2 regions of the Burkholderia cepacia complex sp. TUM26381 genome follow, and region 2 is predicted to be linked to the other one. Evidence: riboswitches for the same ligand, from Rfam matches in the RefSeq annotation. Region 2 holds a riboswitch; the other holds the start of a gene.
What was found. Region 2 has a riboswitch for manganese ahead of ACWMMN_RS05105 (TMEM165/GDT1 family protein). Riboswitches for the same ligand answer to the same signal wherever they lie in the genome.
Positions count from the first base shown of each region.

Region 1: another riboswitch for manganese. It lies ahead of ACWMMN_RS30235 (sodium:calcium antiporter); the one in region 2 lies ahead of ACWMMN_RS05105 (TMEM165/GDT1 family protein).

Region 1 is NZ_CM172007.1:2,996,380-3,006,898, forward strand. It holds gene copC (copper homeostasis periplasmic binding protein CopC) at 1-57, opposite strand, end outside; gene ACWMMN_RS30200 (copper-binding protein) at 72-419, opposite strand; gene ACWMMN_RS30205 (multicopper oxidase family protein) at 488-1,783, opposite strand; gene ACWMMN_RS30210 (TolC family protein) at 1,785-3,287, opposite strand; gene ACWMMN_RS30215 (hypothetical protein) at 3,284-3,556, opposite strand; gene ACWMMN_RS30220 (hypothetical protein) at 3,832-4,218, shown strand; gene ACWMMN_RS30225 (heavy metal response regulator transcription factor) at 4,316-4,987, shown strand; gene ACWMMN_RS30230 (heavy metal sensor histidine kinase) at 4,984-6,402, shown strand; yybP-ykoY riboswitch at 6,553-6,729, shown strand; gene ACWMMN_RS30235 (sodium:calcium antiporter) at 6,803-7,813, shown strand; gene ACWMMN_RS30240 (copper-binding protein) at 7,920-8,294, opposite strand; gene ACWMMN_RS30245 (efflux RND transporter permease subunit) at 8,291-10,519, opposite strand, start outside.
Region 2 is NZ_CM172006.1:1,062,794-1,073,312, forward strand. It holds gene ACWMMN_RS05090 (class 1 fructose-bisphosphatase) at 1-444, opposite strand, end outside; gene pepN (aminopeptidase N) at 726-3,419, opposite strand; gene ACWMMN_RS05100 (DUF4136 domain-containing protein) at 3,607-4,305, shown strand; gene ACWMMN_RS05105 (TMEM165/GDT1 family protein) at 4,358-4,930, opposite strand; yybP-ykoY riboswitch at 5,025-5,146, opposite strand; gene guaD (guanine deaminase) at 5,221-6,540, opposite strand; gene ACWMMN_RS05115 (adenosine deaminase) at 6,912-7,937, opposite strand; gene xdhC (xanthine dehydrogenase accessory protein XdhC) at 7,956-8,960, opposite strand; gene ACWMMN_RS05125 (disulfide bond formation protein B) at 9,573-10,085, opposite strand; gene ACWMMN_RS05130 (amidase) at 10,224-10,519, opposite strand, start outside.

The DNA.
Region 1 (10,519 bases), on a different replicon from region 2:
AACGAGTGCGGCCGCCGCAACGATCGCGGCCAACCGTCCGGGATTCGTGATCTTCATGTTCGCGCTCCGCGTCACGGCTTCTTCAGTTCGACGACCGTCAGCGCGCCATTCACGTCCTCGGCGACGAAGTCGATCTTGTCGCCGGCCTTGACCTGCGACAGCATCGCCGGGTCCTTCACCTTGAACGCCATCGTCATCCCGTCCATCCCGAGGTTCTCCAGCGGGCCGTGCTTGATCGTCAGCTTGCCGGCGGCCGTATCGACCTTGCGGATTTCACCGTGCGACATGCGCTGCGCCGCGTCGGCGCCCTGCTTCGCGGCGCCGCTCATGTCCATGCCGGTCATGTCGCCGGCTGCGTACGACGCGGCGGAAAACGCCAGCGCGCAACCCGTTGCCATCAAAACCAGTCCCTTCTTCATCGTGAAGACTCCCATGTGAGTGAATGAAACCCGGCGGCCGCATCGGTACGGCCACCGCGTGCTGCTGCTCAACCGTCCGGCAATTCGCCGGTGTATTCGTAGGCGACGGTGCCCTTCGGATGCCGGAACCAGCCCGGATCGCGATAGTCGTTGCGGCCGAGCCCCTGCCGCACCTTGCAGACCGTGAACATGCCGCCCATCTCCAGCGGCCCGAACGGGCCGGTGCCCGTCATCATCGGCAGCGTGTTGTCCGGCAGCGGCATCTCCATCCCGCCCATCGCGCCGCCCGTGCTGCCCATCGCCATGTAGTCGGGCACGAGCTTGCCGATGCGCTTCGCGAGATCCTGCTGCGGCACGCCGATCAGGTTCGGCACCTGGTGGCCCATCGCATTCATCGTGTGGTGCGACTTGTGGCAGTGGAACGCCCAGTCGCCCGGACGATCGGCGGTGAACTCGATCGCGCGCATCTGCCCCACCGCGACATCGGCCGTCACCTCCGGCCAGCGCGCCGCCGGCGGAATCCAGCCACCATCGGTGCCCGCGACTTCGAAGCTGTAGCCGTGCAGGTGGATCGGATGGTTCGTCATCGTCAGGTTGCCGAAACGAATCCGCACGCGGTCGCCGGCGCGCACCGGCAGCGGATCGATGCCCGGGAACACGCGCGAATTGAACGTCCACATGTTGAAGTCGGTCATCTCGTTCACGCGCGGCGTGTAGCTGCCCGGGTCGATGTCGTACGCGGCGAGCAGGAACACGAAGTCGCGATCGACCGGCATCGTGCCGCGATCCTTCGGATGCACGATGAACATGCCCATCATCCCCATCGCCATCTGCACCATCTCGTCGGCGTGCGGGTGATACATGAACGTGCCGTGCGATTCGAGCTGGAACTCGTAGACGAAGGTCTTGCCGGGCGGAATGTGCGGCTGCGTGAGACCGCCCACGCCGTCCATCCCGTTCGGCAGCCGCAACCCGTGCCAGTGGATCGTCGTGTGCTCGGGCAGCCGGTTGGTCACGAAGATGCGGACCTTGTCGCCTTCGACGGCCTCGATCGTCGGGCCCGGCGACTGGCCGTTGTAGCCCCACAGGTTCGCGTTCATGCCGGGCGCCATCTCGCGCACGACGGGTTCGGCCGTCAGGTGGAATTCCTTCCAGCCGTTCTTCATCCGCCACGGCAGCGACCAGCCGTTCAGCGTCGCGACGGGCGTGTACGGGCGGCCGTTCGGCGGCACGAGCGGCGGCTGCGTGCCGGTTTTCGCCATCGAGGGCGCTTCGGGCAGCGACGCGGCGCCGGCCTTGCTGACCATCGCCGCACCGAGCAGCGCGGCGCCCGAGCCGCTGAGAAATTGTCGACGGGACACCATGTCAATGACCTTCCGGATGCGTTTGCGTCGCGGGCGCCGGTTGCGCCGCGGGGGTGGAAGCCGGCTGCGGAGCAGCGTCGGCCCTGGATGGGGATTCGGGTGCCGAGGCGGTGTCATTCGTCGCGCGCGGCGCGGCGCCCGATGACGGCAGCCGGCCGCCGACGGCCATCTGCAGATCGGTTTCGGCGAGCCAGTAGTCCTTCAGCGCATCGATGTAGCCGTTGACCGCGCCGACCTGTTCGCGCGCATCGGTCAGCAGCTCGAACACGCTCGCCAGCATCCCGTTGTAGCGCAGCAGCAGTTCGTCGGAGATCGTCTTGCGCAGCGGCACGACTTCATCGCGATAGTGCGTCGCGACGTCGTAGCTCGTCACATACGCCGCGTACGATTCGCGCACTTCCGAGCGCGCGTCGATCGCCGTCTTCGCGAGCCGGTTCGCCGACTGCATGTAGATGGCCTCGGCGCGCGCGACCTTCGCGCCGCCCCAGTCGAACAGCGGAATCTCCACGCTGATCTCGTAGCCGTGCTCGTGGCCCTTGCCGGTCTCGTAGTTGTTCACGTAGCCGAGCTCGACCGCGTTGACGAAGCGTGTCGCCTTGCTCAGGCCGAGCGACGATGCGACGCCCTGCGTCTGCAGCTTCGCGGCCTGGATGTCGAAGCGGTTGCTCATCGCGAAGCGTTCGAGACCGGGCAGGTCCGGGCGCGCTTTTGGCAGGTCGGGCAAGCGCTCGGGCAACGCGTACTGCGTGCGCTCGCCCCACAGCCCCAGCGCGCGCGTCAGCTTCTCGCGCGCGGCCACGGCCTGTTGGCGCGCCTTAGCGTGCTGCGCGGCCGCGTCGGCATGGAACGCCTGTTCGCGTGCGTAATCGAGGCGGCTGAAGTTGCCGGCCTGCCGCATGCGCTGCGCGAGTTCGGCGGCAGCGCTCGCGGCGTCACGTACCTGTTGCGCGTAGTTCGCGGCCTGTTCGGCGGCGACGGCCTCGACATACGCGCGGCGCGCATCGGCCGCCACCTTCAGCATCGCGTCGGCCGTTTCCAGCTTGGTTTGCTCGAAGCGGCGGCGTTCGATATTCGTTGCGAGCGGCATCGTCAGCAGCGCGAACACGTTCGCCGAGAACGTGCGGCCAAGCGTCAGCTCGCCATCGCCGGCGCGCGTGCGGCTGAACGCGAAGCGCGGGTTCGGCAGCCGGCCGGCCTGCACGAGGTCGGCCTCCGACAACCCGAGTTCGGCATACGACGCCTGCAGGCCGCGGTTGTTCAGCAGCGCGACCTGCACCGCGTCGTCCATCGACAGCGGTTTCGCAAGCAGTTCCCTGGTTCGCTTGTCGACGGCTTCGCGATCGGCGTCGGTCCTGACGACCACCGCGTCTTTCCCGATGCGTTCCGATGCGGCGGACGACACGGCATCGAATCCGCCGTCCTTCGAAAACGTCGTGCAGCCCGCGAGGAACGCCAGCGCGACCGCGGCCGCGCCGATCCTCGGCGATATCGCCAGGTTCGTCATTGCGCGGCCCCTCCGTGTGTTGCATGGGCGCCGCCGTTGCGCGGCGGCGTGCCGGGCTTCGCGGGCCGCGCCGTCACGTCCCGGTTCAGTTGTTTCCAGCCCGGGCCTTCGTCGTCGCGATACGGCCGGTAGCCATCGAATGCGGACGTCACGGTGACATCCGGCACCGCCGCGGCGGCGTCCGCCGGATCGGGCAGCGGGGTTTGCGCAGGCGCGAGCGACGGCACGAAGGCCGCCGCGCTCAACAGCGCCGCAGTGATCAGTCGCATGAAAAGGTCTCGTCTTGAGTCGTCCGGCGGATTCGATATCGCCGCCGGCGCGGATTGCAGATCGCGGCCGGTCGGGCCGCGGGCCGTGTCTAGACGAGAAGCCGGCGCGGTGGCCTGTCGATGCCGCCAGTCAGGAACGACACAACGACTGGCGTCGGAGCGAAAGAGGCGATCGCGATACCGATACCCGACGCAACGGACACCGCAGGGAGATCCGCCATGCCGGTGCCGAAGCAGCACGACCCGCACGCCGGGCACGGCTGTGCATGTCGCGCATGATCGACGTGCTCATGCTGATGCCCATGCTGGCCACCGTGCGCACCCGGCATCGCATGCTGCGCGGCCGAATCATCGGCGCGTGCCGCGCCTTCCGCGTGCGGCGTAGCCACGACCGCACCAGCGCCCGCGCATGCCATCGACACGGCCGCGAACGACTGGATCGGCAGGCTCAGCGCCAGCAGCACGACGAGGACGAATTTGCGCCAGTACGACATGGATGCGGAATCAGGCAGGCAATGACCGGATGGGCCGGCACGGCGCCGCAATGGCGCGCTCCGGAGACACGACGGCCGCAGCTTATCGCCGGCGCGGTGACGACGACATGGCCGAAACATGACCGGATTTTCATGAAACGCGGGCTACGCAGCGTGCGCGCTCCGTGACAATCCCGTCATCCGGCGGTCATCCTTCGCGCACGCGCGGCGCCGTAAGCTCAGGCGTTACACTGACCGGCTGGAATCACGGACAGCCTGCCTTACCATGCGGATACTGATAGTCGAAGACGAACCCAAGATGGCCTCGTACCTCCGGAAGGGGCTGATGGAGGCGAGCTACACGGTCGACATCGCGGAAAACGGCAAGGACGGGCTGTTCCTCGCGCTGCACGAGGATTTCGACCTCGTCGTGCTCGACGTGATGCTGCCGGAGCTGGACGGTTTCGAGGTACTCAAGCGGCTGCGCGCGCAGAAGCAGACACCCGTGCTGCTGCTCACGGCGCGCGAGGCGATCGAGGACAAGGTCGCCGGGCTCGAACTCGGCGCCGACGATTACCTGCTCAAGCCGTTCGCGTATGCCGAATTCCTCGCGCGCATCCGCTCGCTGCTGCTGCGCGCGCCGCGCAACGTGCGCGAGCTCCTGCAGGTTGCCGATCTCGAGGTCGACCTGCTCAAGCGCCGCGTGCGGCGCGCCGACACCCGCATCGACCTGACCGCGCAGGAATTCTCACTGCTGCAGTTGCTCGCGGAACGCGAAGGCGAAGTGCTGACGCGCACGTTCATCACGTCGCAGATCTGGGACATGAATTTCGACAGCGACACGAATGTCGTCGATGCGGCGATCAAGCGCCTGCGCGCGAAGATCGACAACGCGTACGAGAAGAAGCTGATCCACACGATCCGCGGGATGGGCTACGTGCTCGAGGATCGCTCGTGACCGCGAGCCCGGCGTCGTATTCGCTGCTGCGGCGCCTGACGGTCGCGTTCGCCGTCGTCGCCGCGCTCGTGTTCGCGCTGACCGGCGCGTATCTGTACCGTTCGCTGTCCGCAGAACTCACGCGGCGCGACGACATCGAGATCTCCGGCAAGCTCAACCAGTTCCTGCAACTCTCGCATGCCAGCGGATCGACGGCCGCGCTGCGCGCCGATCCGGCCGTGTTTCATGAAGTGCTGCTGTCGCACCCGGGCGTCTATCTCGGCATCTACGACGCGCAGAACCACCCGCTCGTCGAGCATTCCGACGAGGCCGGCAACACGCTCGCTTCCGTCATCGCGGCATCGCATCCGGCCGGTGGCAGCGCCGGCCCGTTCACCTGCTCGCCATCCGGCATCGGCACGTCGCGCTGCGTGTACGCCCGCGAAACGCTGCCGTCCGGCGAAGCGATCCAGGTCGCGCTCGCGCGCACGGCGACCGACCGGCATTCGCTGCTCGAAAGCTATCGTGTCGACATCTGGCTCGCGGCGGCCGTCGGCGCGCTGCTGGTCGGCGCACTCGGCTATGCGGTCGCGTCGCGCGGCCTGCGCCCGGTCGAGAGCCTCGGCCGGCAGACGTCGCGCATCGAGGCGCACAACCTGAACGCGCGCCTCGACGCGCGCGGCGGCCCCGTCGAGCTGCGTGAACTCGCGACGTCGGTCAACCGCATGCTCGACCGCCTCGAACGCGCGTTCGTGCGGCTGTCGCAGTTCTCGTCCGATCTCGCCCACGACATGCGCATGCCGCTCGCGAACGTGATCAGCTCGTCGCAGATTACGCTGTCGCGTGCGCGCTCGACCGAGGAATACGAAGCGCTGATCGATTCGAACATCGAGGAATGCGAACGGCTGCAGCGGATGATCGAGAACATGCTGTTTCTCGCGCGCACCGACAATGCGCGGCAGCACCTGAAGGCCACCGCGCTCGACGCGGGCAGCGAACTGCGCCGGCTCGCGTCGTATTTCCAGGCGCTGGCCGACGAAGCGGGCGTGCGCATCGACGTGCAGGGCGAAGCGCCGGTCATCGCCGACGCAACGCTGTTCCGGCGCGCTGTGAGCAACCTCGCGTCGAATGCGCTCGAACACGCGGAAGCCGCGTCGACGATCGAGCTGGCCGTTTCGACGCAAGGGAATTTCGCAGTCGTCGAAGTGACGAATCGCGGCGTCGCGATTCCGCCCGAACAGGTCGAGCGGATCTTCGAACGCTTCTACCGCATCGATTCGTCGCGGCACGGCGCGGCCCGCAATGCGGGGCTGGGGCTCGCGATCGTGAAGTCGATCATGGAACTGCATCGCGGCAAGGTCGAAGTCGCGAGCCGCGACGGGCGCACGACGTTCGCGCTCTACTTTCCGCGCAGCGTGGAAGGGCAATCCGGTTAGCGATTCTCATTCACGACGTTCACGTGACGTCACCCCATGCCGATTGCTTTCCGATGCGGCAAGCGTGCCCGCCATGCACGCGCCTTTCCTCATCCGATGCAGGGATATGCACACGCAAGCTTGCCGAAAGCAATCGGCTCGGCTAGACTGCCCTTCGTCTTTGGGGAGTAGCCTGCTTTCCGTCCCCCGGAAAGCGAACGCGTCAACACACTCGGCCTGCGGCCGTGGCGCGTTCAGCCGGATCGGCTTGGCGAGACCATAGGCGCATCGCGTCGTTCCTGGTCGGACGTCGGCGGATGCGCCATGGTTCGTCAGCGTCCGACCACGGAGTCCCCATGTTCCCCGCAACCTTCTCCCCGCGCTCCCCCGCCCGTTACGCACGTGCCTGCGGAGGTGCCGCATGACCTTCATGTTCCTCGAACTGGCGTTCATGCTGATCGTCATCCTCATCGCGGCCGAGGTCTTTACCAATGCGCTCGAACATCTCGGCGAACGCCTGAAGATTTCCGAAGGCGTTACCGGTTCGCTGTTCGCGGCCGTCGGCACCGCGCTGCCCGAAACGATGGTGCCGCTGCTCGCACTGGCCGGCGGCACCGCGAACCAGGCCGTCAACGAGGAAATCGGCGTCGGCGCGATTCTCGGCGCGCCGCTGATGCTCGCGACGCTCACCACGTTCCTGATGACGCTCGCCGTGATCCGCTCGCGCGGGCTGCGCGGCACGATCGCACCGGAGCGCACGGGCTTCGTGCGTGACATGAACTACTTCCTCGCAGCCTTTTCGCTGGCCACCGCCGCGATGTTCGTCCCGCATCACAACTGGGCCGTGCGGGCACTGCTCGCCGCGATGCTGGTCGGCATCTACGTGATGTACGTCGTGATGACGTTCCGCGCATCGACCCAGCTCGTCGATGCCGGGCACGGCACCGAAGCGCCGCATGCGATGTTCCTGTCGCGTCTCGGCCTGCCGACCAACCTGGCGACGATCGCGCTGCAGTTGCTGATCGGCCTCGCGTTGCTGATCGCCGGTGCGAAGGGCTTCATTCACGGCGTGGAAGGCGTGTCGCACGTGCTCGGCATCTCGGCGCTGCTGCTGTCGCTGATCATCGTGCCGATCGCGACGGAGTTGCCGGAGAAGGTCAACAGCGTGCTGTGGATCCGGCGCAAGAAGGACACGCTCGCGTTCGGCAACATCACCGGCGCGATGGTGTTCCAGGGCACGCTGCTGCCGGCAATCGGCATCATGCTGACGCCGTGGGAGCCGCGCCCCGAAGTGCTGACCGGCGTGATCATCACGCTCGCGGCGGCCGCGTGGCTGCGCTTCAATGCGCGCACGCGCGGGCTCGCGATCTGGGCGCTGCTCGCGAACGGCGCGGGTTATGCGGGGTATCTGGTCCTGACGCTGACGCGTTGATGCTGATGCCCTGACGCCAGGAACGGGCGCGCCGGCCGACGGACACGTCGGCGCGGCGCGCTTCGCTGCGCGGGACGCAGGCGGCAACAACGCCCGCTCCGGACGATCAGGAGCCCTTGACGAGCTTGACGATCGTCAGCGTGCCATCGACCTTCTCGATCCGCACCTTGACCTTGTCGCCCGCATGCGCATGCGCGAGCATCGCCGCATCCTTCGCCTTGAACGCCATCGTCATCGCCGGCATCCCGACGTTTTCAAGCGCGCCGTGCTTCAGCGTGATCTTGCCGCTCGCGGCATCGACCTTCTTCACTTCGGCATCGGTCAGCGCGGCATTCGACTCGGCCGCACCGTCCGACGACATCGTCATGCCCGACATGTCCATGCCCGACATCTCGCCGGCGGCAAACGCCGGTACGGCGACAGCGCCGAGCGCGACGACGGCGGTTGCGGTAGCGGTGGCGATCAATCGATTCATCTTCATCGTAATTCTCCAGTTGGGGTGGATGGCACGTTCGTGCCGGAAGGAACTGCATCGGAATGCCGCACCTGGCCCGCGCTTCGTGCACGACGGCGCTGAAACAGGAGCCACGCGGCGGGAATGACGAACATCGACAGCAGCGGTGCCGTGACCATGCCGCCGACCATCGGCGCGGCGATGCGCTGCATGACTTCGGAACCGGCGCCGTGGCCGACCATGATCGGCACGAGGCCGGCGAGCACGACGGCGACCGTCATCGCCTTCGGCCGCACGCGCAGCACCGCGCCCTCGCGGATCGCGTCGAGCAGCACCGCATCGGTCAGCGGTGCGCCGGCATCGAGCCGGCGCTGCAGCGCGCCCTTCAGGTACAACAGCATCACGACGCCGAATTCGGCGGCCACACCGGCCAGCGCGATGAAGCCAACCGACGTCGCGACGGACACCGCATGGCCCAGCACCCACACGAGCCAGAAGCCGCCGATCAGCGCGAACGGCACCGTCGACATCAGCAGCAGCGCATCGGCCGCCGAATCGAACGTGAGGAACAGCAGCACGAAGATGACGACGAGCGTGACGGGCACGACGGTGCGCAGTGTCGCCGCCGCGCGCTCGAGATACTCGAACTGCCCCGACCACGCGATCGAATAGCCGGGCGGCAATGCGACCTGTTGCGCGACGGCCTGCTGCATCGCACGGACCGCCGTGCTCAGGTCGACGCCGCGGAGATCGACGTACACATAGCCGGACAGCCGCGCGTTCTCGCTGCGGATCATCGGCGGCCCGTCGGCGATGTCGATGCGCGCGACGTCGCCGAGGCGGATCTGCGCGCCGCGCGCGGTGACGACCGGCAGTTGCCGCAGGTTCTCGAGCGAATCGCGGATCTCGCGCGGATAGCGGATGTTGATCGGGAAGCGCTCACGCCCCGCGATCACTTCGCCGACATCGTCGCCGCCGACCGCCGACGACACGACCGACTGGATATCGGCGACCGACAAGCCGTAGCGCGCGGCCGCGAGCCGGTCGATATCGACGTCGATGTAGCGCCCGCCGTTCAACCGTTCCGCAAGCGCGGACGTCACGCCCGGCACGTGCTTCACGGCCGCCTCGACCTGCGTCGCGATCGCATCGATGCCGGCGAGGTCCGGCCCGGAAATCTTCACGCCGACCGGCGTCTTGATCCCGGTGGACAGCATGTCGAGCCGGTTGCGGATCGGCGGCACCCACACGTTCGACAGGCCCGGCACCTTCACCGTCCGGTCGAGTTCGTCGACGAGCTTCTCGGGCGTCATGCCGGGCCGCCATGCGCTGCGCGGCCTGAACCGGATCGTCGTCTCGAACATCTCGAGCGGCGCGGGGTCGGTGGCCGAATCGGCGCGGCCCGACTTGCCGAACACCGTGTCGACCTCGGGCACGGTCTTGATCAGCCGGTCGGTCTGCTGCAGCAGCGCGCTCGCCTTGTCGGCAGAAATGCCCGGCAGCGCGGTCGGCATGTACAGCAGGTCGCCTTCGTCGAGCGGCGGCATGAATTCGCCGCCGAGCCGCGACAATGGCACGGCTGTCAGCGCGAGCGCGACGACCGCGACGCCGATCGCGAACCACGGGCGCCGCAGCGTCGCTTCGAGCAGCGGCCGGTACAGGCGAATCAGCACGCGGTTGATCGGATTCGCGTGCTCGTGCGGAATGCGGCCGCGCACGAGATAGCCCATCAGCACCGGCACCAGCGTCACCGACAATCCGGCGGCGGCCGCGATCGTGTAGGTCTTGGTGAACGCCAGCGGCGCGAACAGCTTGCCCTCCTGCCCTTCCAGCGAAAACACCGGGATGAACGACAGCGTGATGATCAGCAGCGAGAAGAACAGCGCGGGCCCGACTTCCGCGGCCGACGCCGCGACGAGCGCCCAGCGGCGCGCGGCCGTGAGCGGCTCGCCCGGATGCGCGTGGTCGTACGCTTCCAGATGCTTGTGCGCGTTCTCGATCATCACGATCGCCGCGTCGATCATCGCGCCGATCGCGATCGCGATCCCGCCGAGCGACATCAGGTTCGCGTTCACGCCCTGGTAGCGCATCACGATGAACGCGGCCAGCACGCCGAGCGGCAGCGACAGGATCGCGACGAACGCGCTGCGCAGATGGAACAGGAACACCGCGCAGACGATCCCGACGATGACGAATTCCTCGATCAGCTTGTCCTTCAGGTTGCCGACCGCGCGCTCGATCAGTTGCGAACG
Region 2 (10,519 bases):
CTCTTCGGTCGCCTGCTTGCCGTCCGGGCAGCGCAGCACCGAGAAGATCGTGCCGATCGACACGTTCACGTCGATGTTCGACGAGCCGTCGAGCGGATCGAACACGAGCAGGTATTCGCCGCGCGGATAGTTCGCCGGGATCGGGAAGAACGTTTCCATTTCTTCCGATGCCATCGCGGCGAGGTTGCCGCCCCATTCGTTCGCGTCGAGCAGGATTTCGTTCGACAGGATGTCGAGCTTCTTCTGCACTTCGCCCTGGACATTCTCGCTGCCGGCAGTGCCGAGCGCTTCGCCGAGCGCGCCTTTCGACACGTTGTAGCTGATCGCCTTGCACGCGCGTGCGACGACTTCGATCAGCAGGCGCAGGTCGGCGGGGAGGTTGTTGGTCTCACGTTGCTGTTCGATCAGGAACTTCGACAGCGTGGTGCGGCGGGCAATGGACATGACAGACTCCAAAAGGCCAAAGAGAATCCTTGAATGGCCGCAATTTTACCTGTCGCGCCTCCCGTGCCGCCGGCTTTTTTCGTCCGGTTACATCGCCGGGCGGCCGAACCGGCCGGGTTTCCGGCGGCACCGGCGGGCGGGTCGCGCGTCGCAGCGGCGGCCGGCCGTGCGGTCAGACCCCGTGATCGAGCCCGGTTTCAGCCGCGCTCGCGCAATAAAAAAGCCGGCGCCGCATCAGGCGGCACCGGCTTCATCGCGCGAATGCGACGCGAGCGGCGGCGTTACGCGAGCGCCTTCTCGACGATCTCGCGCACGTCGCGCGACTTCGCGCCGGCCGCGACCTGCTCGAGCGCTTCGCGCATCCGCTCGCGCAGTGCCGGCGTGAAACGGCGCCACAGTTCGAGCGAGCGCGCGAGGCGTGCCGCGACCTGCGGGTTGATCGCGTCGAGCGCGAGCACCTGTTCGGCCCAGAACGCGTAACCCGAGCCGTCCGCCGCGTGGAATTGCGCGGGGTTGGCCGCGCAGAAGCTGAAGATCAGCGAGCGCGCGCGGTTCGGATTCTTCAGGTTGAACGCCGGATGCGCGAGCAGCTTGCGCACTTTCGCGAGCGTCGGCTGCGCGGGCGTGCCGCGTTGCGCCGCCTGCATCGCGAACCACTTGTCGATCACGAGCGCTTCCTTCTCGAAACGACGATAGAAATCGTCGAGCGCCTGCTCGGCCGGCCCGCTCGCGCCCGCGGCGGCGGCGGACAGCAGTGCGCCGAGCGCGGCCGCGCGATCGGTCATGTTGTTCGCCGCGTCGTACTGCGCGGTTGCGAGGCGCACGGCATCGGCCGGATCCTCGAGTTCGGCGAGATACGCGAGCGCGAGGTTCTTCAGCGCGCGGCGGCCGGATGCCTCCGGCGTCGGCTCGTAGGCGCCGGGCGTCTGGTGCTGCTCGTACGCGGCGAGCCAGTCGGCGCGCAGCGCGGTCGCGAGCTGGCGGCGCACGAACTGGCGCGCACGATGCACGGCGGCCGGATTGGCTTCGGCCATCTGGTCGGCGAGATAGGTTTCCGACGGCAGCGTCAGCGCGAGTTCGCGGAACGCCGGCGACAGCGTCGCGTCGGTCAGCACGCGGCGGAACGCGGCGACGAAGTTCTCGCCGAGCACGAGCGGCTCGTTCGCGGCGGCACGCGCGGCGAGTGTCAGCAGCGCGCGCGTCGCGAGGCGCTGGCCGGCCTCCCAGCGGTTGAACGGATCGCTGTCGTGCGCGAGCAGGAACGCGAGATCGTCGTCGCTGTAGTCGTACTCGACGATCACCGGCGACGAGAAGTTGCGCAGCAGCGACGGCAGCGGCGCCTCCGGCACGTCGACGAACGTGAAGGTCTGCTCGGTGTCGGTGAAGTCGAGCACGCGCGTCGTGCCCGATGCGGCGGCTTCGCCGTCGAGACGCAGCGGCAGGTCGCGGCCGTCGCGGCCGATCAGGCCGATCGCGAACGGGATCAGCAGCGGCCCCTGCTGCGTGTCGCGCGCGGCCGGCGACGCGTCGCCGTAACCCTGCGCGAGCGTGACCGTGTAGCGGCGCGCGGCCGCGTCGTACGCGGTGCGCACCGATACGCGCGGCGTGCCGGCCTGGCTGTACCAGCGCTCGAACTGCGCGAGGTCGCGCCCGTTCGCGTCGGCCATCGCGTGACGGAAGTCGTCGCAGGTCACCGCGTGGCCGTCGTGACGCTTGAAGTACAGGTCCATCCCCTTGCGGAAGCCGTCGCGGCCGAACAGCGTCTGGTACATCCGCACGACTTCCGAGCCTTTCTCGTAGACCGTCATCGTGTAGAAGTTGTTGATCTCGACGTAGCTTTCCGGGCGCACCGGGTGCGCCATCGGGCCGGCGTCCTCGGCGAACTGCAGCTGGCGCAGCACGCGCACATCCTCGATGCGCTTGACCGCGCGGGCCGCCGATTCGACGTCGTCACCCGCGGCCATGTCGGCCGAGAATTCCTGGTCGCGGAACACCGTCAGGCCTTCCTTCAGGCTCAGCTGGAACCAGTCGCGGCAGGTCACGCGGTTGCCGGTCCAGTTGTGGAAGTACTCGTGGCCGACCACCGATTCGATGTTCGCGAAGTCGGTGTCGGTCGCGGTCTCGGGGTTCGCCAGCACGTACTTCGTATTGAAGATGTTGAGCCCCTTGTTCTCCATCGCGCCCATGTTGAAGTCGCCCACCGCGACGATCATGAAGCGGTCGAGATCGAGCTCGAGGCCGAAGCGCTTTTCATCCCAGCGGATCGAGTGGATCAGCGAATCCATCGCGTGACGCGTCTTGTCGAGATCGGCCGGCTCGACCCATACCTGCAGCAGCTTTTCCTTGCCCGAGCCGGTCGTGATCTTCTCTTCGATCGCGACGAGCTTGCCGGCGACCAGGGCGAACAGGTAGCTCGGCTTGCGGAACGGGTCTTCCCACTTCGCGAAGTGGCGGCCGTCGGGGAGGTCGCCCGAATCGACGAGGTTGCCGTTCGACAGCAGCACCGGGTACGCGGCCTTGTCGGCACGCAGCGTCACGATGTACGAGGCCATCACGTCGGGGCGGTCGAGGAAGTAGGTGATGCGGCGAAAGCCTTCGGCTTCGCACTGCGTGAAGAAGTTGCCGCTCGACACGTAGAGGCCCGACAGCGTCGTATTCTGGTCGGGTGCGCACGCGCTTTCGAGCGTCAGCTCGAACGCGTCGGGCACGTTCTCGACCGTCAGCCCGTGTTCGTGCGCGCGTACCGCACCGTGCGGCGCGCCGTTCAGCCAGGCGCCGAGGCATTCGAGCGCTTCGCCCATCAGTTCCAGGTGCGGCGTAGGCGCGGCATCCGGATTGCGGCGCACGCGCATCGTATTCCTGACGATCGTGCGGGCCGGCGCGAGATCGAATTCGAGCGCGACGGAATCGATGAGGAAGGCCGGCGGCGTGTAGTCGGCGCGGCGGATCACGGTGGAGGAGGCGTTGTCGGACATGGTCGTCGAGATCGGTGGAGTGGGGGACGGGCCCGTTGCGCGGGCCAGGCGAACCGGGCCATTGTACAAAGGCTTGCGGCCGCGTGCCGGGCGAACTTTTTACCGCTTTCGGCAGTCCGCGTATTATCGGCATCCCGTTACGGTTCGCGCGGTGCGACGAACGGGTGACGGATCGACGAGGATCAACATGAAACGCGATTGGATTATTCGCGGTGCGGGCTGGGCGGCGGCGCTGTGCGTGGCGCTGCTGACGGGCTGCACCAGCTATGTGACAACCCAGGTCACGGCCTTCTCCGACTGGAGCGGCAGCGACGCGACACGCACCTATGCGTTCACGCGCACCGATGCGCAGAAGAACAGCATCGAGCAGTCGACCTACGAGCCGATCGTCGCGAACGAGCTGTCCGCGTATGCGTTCCGGCAGGTGCCGCCGGCGCAGGCGCGCTATCTCGTCGGGCTGACCTATGCGGTCGGCAGCGATCTCGTGACGGTGCCGCAACCGGTCTACTACGATCCGTGGTTTGCGCCCGGGCCGTACTGGCGGCGCGGGCCGTGGGGCCCCTGGGGCCCGTGGGGGCCGATGCCGGCCGGCTATGTCGCGCAGACGTACCAGGTGTTCGACTACACGCTCGGGATCCGCATCACCGAGCGCGCGACGGGCAAGGAGGTGTACAACGTGTCCGCGCGCACGACCGGCGACAACGGCACGCTGCTGTATGCGATGCCGTTCCTCGCGCGCAGCGCGCTCGCCGATTTCCCGCTGTCGAACGGCGCGGTCCGCTCGGTCCGGCTGCCGGTCGACAAGCGCGGCGGGCCGGCGGCGCCGGCCGCCAACGAGCGCGCGGTGCCGGCTGCACCGGCGTCGGGCGCGGCCGTCGCGAAGTAGCGCAGTATCCCGCTCGGCGCGGCCGTCCGGCCGCGCCGGCCATTCCCCTCCGTCAGACCCCGATACCCAGCAGCGCCAGCACGCCGAGCACGACGAACAGCACGGCTGCGATCCCGTGCACGAGCTTGGTCGGCAGGCGGTGCGCGAAGCGGTCGCCGAGCAGGATCGCCGGCACGTTCGCGAGCATCATCCCGAGCGTCGTGCCGGCCACGACGCCGATGTAATCCTGGAAGCGTGCGGCTAGCGCGACGGTCGCGATCTGCGTCTTGTCGCCCATTTCCGCGAGGAAGAACGCGACGAGCGTCGCGCCGAATACGCCGAGCCGCGAGCGGTTGGCGTTGGCTTCGTCGGCATCGAGCTTGTCGGGCACGAGAATCCACAACCCCATCGCGATGAACGAGAACGCGAGCGCCCAGCGCATGATCGACGGCGTGACGAGCGCGCCGAGCCATTCGCCGAGTGCGCCTGCGAAACCGTGGTTCACGAGCGTCGCGACGAGCACGCCGAGAATGATCGGCACCGGCTTGCGATAGCGCGCGGCCAGAACGAGGGAAAGCAGTTGGGTCTTGTCGCCGATTTCAGCGAGGGCGACGGCGCCGGTGGAGATCAGGAAAGCTTGGGACACGGATGGGGTTCCACGGGCCGATGTTGTGCGTGCGAGCGACGATCCACGCCGCGCCGGGCCCTGATGCGGCGCGCTGTGAACCATCGGTCTCGCCAGGCCAACGTGGCTGCGTCCGCCATGGCCAAACGGCCAAGTCTGTTGACGGACGCCTCCGTCACGATGCGCGCCCGGGGCGCGGGACATCGAGCGGAGCGGCTACTCCCCAATGAGCGGCGAATTCTAGCACGGCGGATTGCGTGCGGGAAAGCGGCCGGGCCGGTGTGGGGCAGCGCTCCGGCACGCCGTTACCGTTACGCGGTGGCCGCGCGGCGCGCGGCGCCACGCTCGTGGACGAGTTCGCCGGCTGCGTAGGTGCGGTACACCGCGCGGTCGTCGCCGAGCAGCGCGAACGCGAACAGCAGTTCCTCGAGTGAATCCGCGCGCTTCGTGCGACGCGCGAGCAGCGGCGTGGCCTGCGGGTCGAGCACGACGAAGTCGGCTTCGGTGCGCGGCTTCAGCGTGCCGACCGTGTCGGCGAGGTCGAGTGCCTGCGCGGCGCCGGCCGTCGCGAGCCAGAACATCCGCGTGGCGGTCAGGTGGTGGCCCGACAGCCGTGCGACCTTGTGCGCCTCGTTCATCGTCTGCAGCATCGAGAACGACGTGCCGCCGCCGACGTCGGTCGCGAGCGTGACCGGCACGTCGTGTTCGCCGGCCTTGTCGAAGTCGAACAGCCCGCTGCCGAGGAAGAAGTTCGACGTCGGGCAGTGTGCGACGACGGTGCGCGTCTCGGCCATCCGGCGGCGGTCCTCGTCGTCGAGGTGGATGCAGTGGCCGTACACCGCGCGCGGACGCAGCAGCCCGTAGCGGTCGTAGATGTCGAGATAGCTGCGATGGCCGGGGAACAGTTCGGCCACCCATTTCACCTCGTCGACGTTTTCCGCGACGTGGCTCTGCACGAACACGTCCGGATGGCGGCGCGCGAGTTCCCCGCACGCCTCGAGCTGCGCCTCGGTCGACGTCGGCGCGAAGCGCGGCGTCAGCGCATACATCTGGCGGCCCTTGCCGTGCCAGCGGTCGATCAGCTCGGCGCTGTCGTCATAACCCGATTGTGCGGTGTCGCGCAGGAACTCGGGGCAGTTGCGGTCCATCAGCACCTTGCCCGCGATCATCCTCAGGTCTCGCGCGTCGCTCGCCGCGAACAGTGCATCGGCCGACTGCTTGTGCACCGTGCAGTAGACGAGCGCGCTCGTCGTGCCGCACGCGAGCAGTTCGTCGACGAAGAAATCGGCGACTTCGCGCGCATGCTCGGGATCGCCGAACTGGCGCTCGGTCGGGAACGTGTACTTGTCGAGCCACGGCAGCAGGCCCGGCGCCGGCGACGCGATCATGTCCGTCTGCGGATAGTGGATGTGCGTGTCGATGAAGCCCGGCACGATCAGCTTGTCGCGCAGGTCGTGGACGACCGCGTCGCGCGCGAGCGTTGCCGCGAGTTGCGCGTACGGGCCGGCCGCGACGACCTTGCCGTCGGCGACGATCAGGAGGCCGTCGGTCTCGTAGTTCGCGGCCTGGCTCGATTGCGCCGGGTCGCCGTTGAAGGTCAGCAGCTGGGAACGGAAAGCGGTTTGCGTCATGACGAATGGTCCTGCATCAAGGTAAGGCGAACAGAAGAAAGCGATCGACGCCGCACGGGGGCGGGACGGTGCTTCGCGAGCGGTGGCGGCACGTTGCGTGCGGCACGACCGGAGGCGATTGCGCGGGCGAATGCGGCGGCCGAAGCCGCCAGCCAGTGGTTGCCGGCTAACCTCGCGACCGTTGCGCTCGCGACCGATGCGGCGGCGAACGGAACGGCACACCGCGACGGCAGGCACCGGCGAGCGACGACGCATAGCGCCGTCGTCACTCGCGCACGCACGCGAGCGGCCCGGCGCAAGGCCGGACCGGTGGTCGCGAGGCGGATGCCGTTGCCGTGTCTCATCTGTCTAGCGTTCCTCGATGCGGGCCGTCACGCGGCCTGCCAGTACGCGTCGAGGCGCGCGTACAGTGCGTCGCGCTGCGCCGGTTCGATGAACGACGCCTCGAAGCCGTTGCGGATCACCGCGTGGACTTCCGCATCCGTGAGCTGCAGCCCTTCGGCCGTCGCGAAGTAGTTTTCATTGACGTAGCCGCCGAAATACGCCGGATCGTCGGAGTTGATCGTTACCGCGACACCGCGGTCGAGCAGCGCCTTCAGCGTGTGCTTCGCCATGTCGTCGAATACGCACAGCTTCAGGTTCGACAGCGGGCAGACGGTCAACGCCGTGCGCGTTTTCGCGAGGCGTTCGACGAGTGCGGCGTCTTCGATGCTGCGCACGCCGTGGTCGATCCGGTCGACCTTCAGCACGTCGAGTGCTTCGTAGATATAGGCCGGCGGGCCTTCCTCGCCTGCGTGTGCGACGAGCTTCAGCCCGAGTGCGCGCGCCTTCTCGAACACGCGTGCGAACTTGGTCGGCGGATGGCCGAGCTCGGACGAGTCGAGGCCCACGCCGATCAGCCGGTGGCGATAGCGCTCGAACAGCGGCAATGCGGATTCGAACGTCGCGAGCGCGTCCTCTTCGGACAAGTGGCGCAGGAAGCACAGGATCAGCTTGCTCGACAGCCCGCGCTGCTCGGCATCGGCGAGTGCGCGCTCGATGCCCGCGACGACCGTCCCGATCGGCACGCCGCGCTCGGTGTGCGTCTGCGGATCGAAGAACAGCTCGGTGTGGACGACGTTGTCGGCGAGCGCGCGTTCGCAGTACGCGGCCGTCATGTCGTAGAAATCCTGCTCGGTCAGCAGCACGCTCGCGCCGGCGTAATAGATGTCGAGAAACGACTGCAGGTCGGTGAACGCGTACGCGGCGCGCAGCGCGTCGATCGAGTCGTACGCGAGCTTCACGCCGTTGCGCTGCGCGAGCGCGAAAATCAGTTCGGGCTCGAGCGAGCCTTCGATATGGATGTGCAGCTCCGCTTTCGGCGCGCGGGCAATCTTGTCCTTGAATGTCGGGGTCATGGCGTCGTTCTTGGTCGGTCAGTAGGTAGGGGAAGCCTGCGCGGACGCATTCGCCTCGACGGCCTGCAGCAATTGCGCAGCCACCGAGATCGCGATCACTTCGGGCGCCTTGTCGATGATGCCTTCGACACCGATCGGGCAGCGCATCCGCGCGACCTGGGCCGGGTCGATGCCGATCGCCGCGAGGCGATGATCGAACTGCACGCGTTTTGCGTGCGAGCCGGTCATCCCGAAGTACGCATAGTCGCCCCGTCGCAGGATGCGCTCGGCCAGCACGAAATCGAGCGCGTGGTCGTGCGTCATCACGACGAAGTAGGACTGCGGCGGCGCTGCGTCGACCGCGTCGGCCGGGGCAGCGGCCGCGTCGATCGCGAGATTGCCGATGCCGGCGAGCGCGTCGGCTGGCGGGAACACCGCATCGGGCCCGTCGATCCAGCGCACGTGGCACGGCAGCGTCGCCAGCACCTTCACGAGCGCGGTGCCGATGTGCCCGGCGCCGAACAGCATGACGGGGAACGCATACGGCGCGATCGTTTCGGTCATCAGCGATACGCCGCCGGTTTCCCACAGCAGGCAGTCGGCATGCGCGGCTTCCGATTCGGGCTCGCTCAACAGCGGCGCGCCCGGCGAGGGGCCGAATGATACGCTACGCACGGTCGCGGTGCCGGCCGCGACGCGCTTCGCGAGCGACATGATCCAGCCGAGATCGCCGACGTCGAGCCGCTCGAACGCGAGCACCACGGCGCCGCCGCAGCACTGGCCGAGACTCGGGCCGAGCGCGAGCCGCTCGAGCCTGCGTGCGTGCGGCACGTGCGCGCCATCCTTCAGCAGATGCCGTGCGATCTCGATCGCCTTCCATTCCAGATGACCGCCGCCGATCGTATGGCGGGCCGTGTCGCGCGTGACGAGCATCTTGGTGCCGGCTTCGCGCGGCGCGGAGCCGTCGGTATGCGCGACCGTCACGAGCACGGCCGCTTCGCCGTGCGCGAGCAGTTGCTGCAGATCGCCGAGCCAGGCTTCCATCAGCACACCCCGTTCGGAACGACGCGGCACGACACGCGGCGCGGGCTGGCGGGCGTGGCAATGACGAGGACGGACGGGAACAGGGCAGGCCGGCCGCACGCTTGAAGCGGTGCGACGGCAGCGCGCCGACGGCGCGCGCGAACGGCGCCGCCGGACTCGCGGACGCCATGAGGGTGACGGATGCGGATGGTTTGCGTTGTCATGATGAATCCAGTCGACATTGCGGATCGGGCGCGCGTTACGCAGGGGTGGTGAGACCGCCTGGCCTCGCGCACGTAGATCGCCATCCAGTCCCGAAGATAGCACCGCCACGCGGCGCGAACATGGCCGGGCGGTGATCCGGGCTATCAGGAGGCGATCATGTCGATCATAGGCCCGCCGCGCGGGATCGGGGCGCCGATGCGTGCACATCGGGCTGGAACGCATGCGTGACGGGGCGTGGGCGCGACGGTCGCGCGACGCGCGTTCGCCCGGCGATCCGGGCGGCGGCGGAGTAGGTGTTTACGCGTGGCCGGCCGGAGAGGGCCGGCGAAAGCGCCGGTTGGCGTCGTCGGCGCACGGCCCGCGCGAGCGGGCCGTGCATGCCGGGTGGCCGGCAAAGCGGCCGGCCGGTCAGCCCGCGAGCTTGCGGCGATGGCGCCAGAGGCTCGAGACGGCCGCCACCAGGATCACGGCGAAGCCGATCAGCGCCCAGCCGGGCAGCAGGATGCCGAAGATCGGCGGGTAAACGGTCTCGCACAGGCCGGCGACCTTGAACATGCCGGGGAACCACTGCGCGGGCGGCAGGCTGTCGACGATCGGCTGCAGCGTGTCGAAGCCGCAGCTGAAGCCCGGATTCATCTGGATCGACAGGTGCCGCGCGGCCGTGCCGACGCCACCGGCCGCGGCGATCGCGATCAGCAGTTCGAGCACCCAGACGCCGCGCCAGTTGCGGATCCCGGCGGCCAGGAACGCGAAGATCCCGATCGCGGAGAAGAAGTAGCGCTGGATGATGCACAGCGGGCACGGATCTTCGTTTTTCACGTACTGCAGGTACAGCGCGCCAGCCAGCAGGGCGATGCACGCCCATCCGAGCAGCATCAGCAGGCGGCGTTCACGGCGTAGCGCAAGCGTGTAGTCGTTCATGTCGGCGGGGTTCCTCGTCGGTCGGTCCGGAAAACAATCGCGCGATTTTAGCGCGAACGGTCTGGCACGAAACTGACAGCGCGCGTGCGGCAACCTGCCGCACCGCGCGCATGGCCCGCCGGCGCCGGGCTGGCGCGGTCAGCGGATCGTGTTCAGCACGGCCTCGACCGCCTGGCCGATCGCAAGCAGCGCGTCGTCGCGATGCGGCGCCGCCGTGAGCATCAGGCCGACCGGCGCCGCGTCGCGCGGATGGCACGGCAGCGACAGGCCGCACGCGTCGAGGAAGTTGAACGCGCTCGGGTTGCGCAGGATCAGCGCATTGGTGCGCGTGAACGCGTCGTCGTCCGTTTCGAGGTCGGCGATGCGCGGCGGCACGACCGGCACCGTCGGCGCGACGAGCGCATCGAAGCGTGCCCAGACCGTGTGCGCGGCTT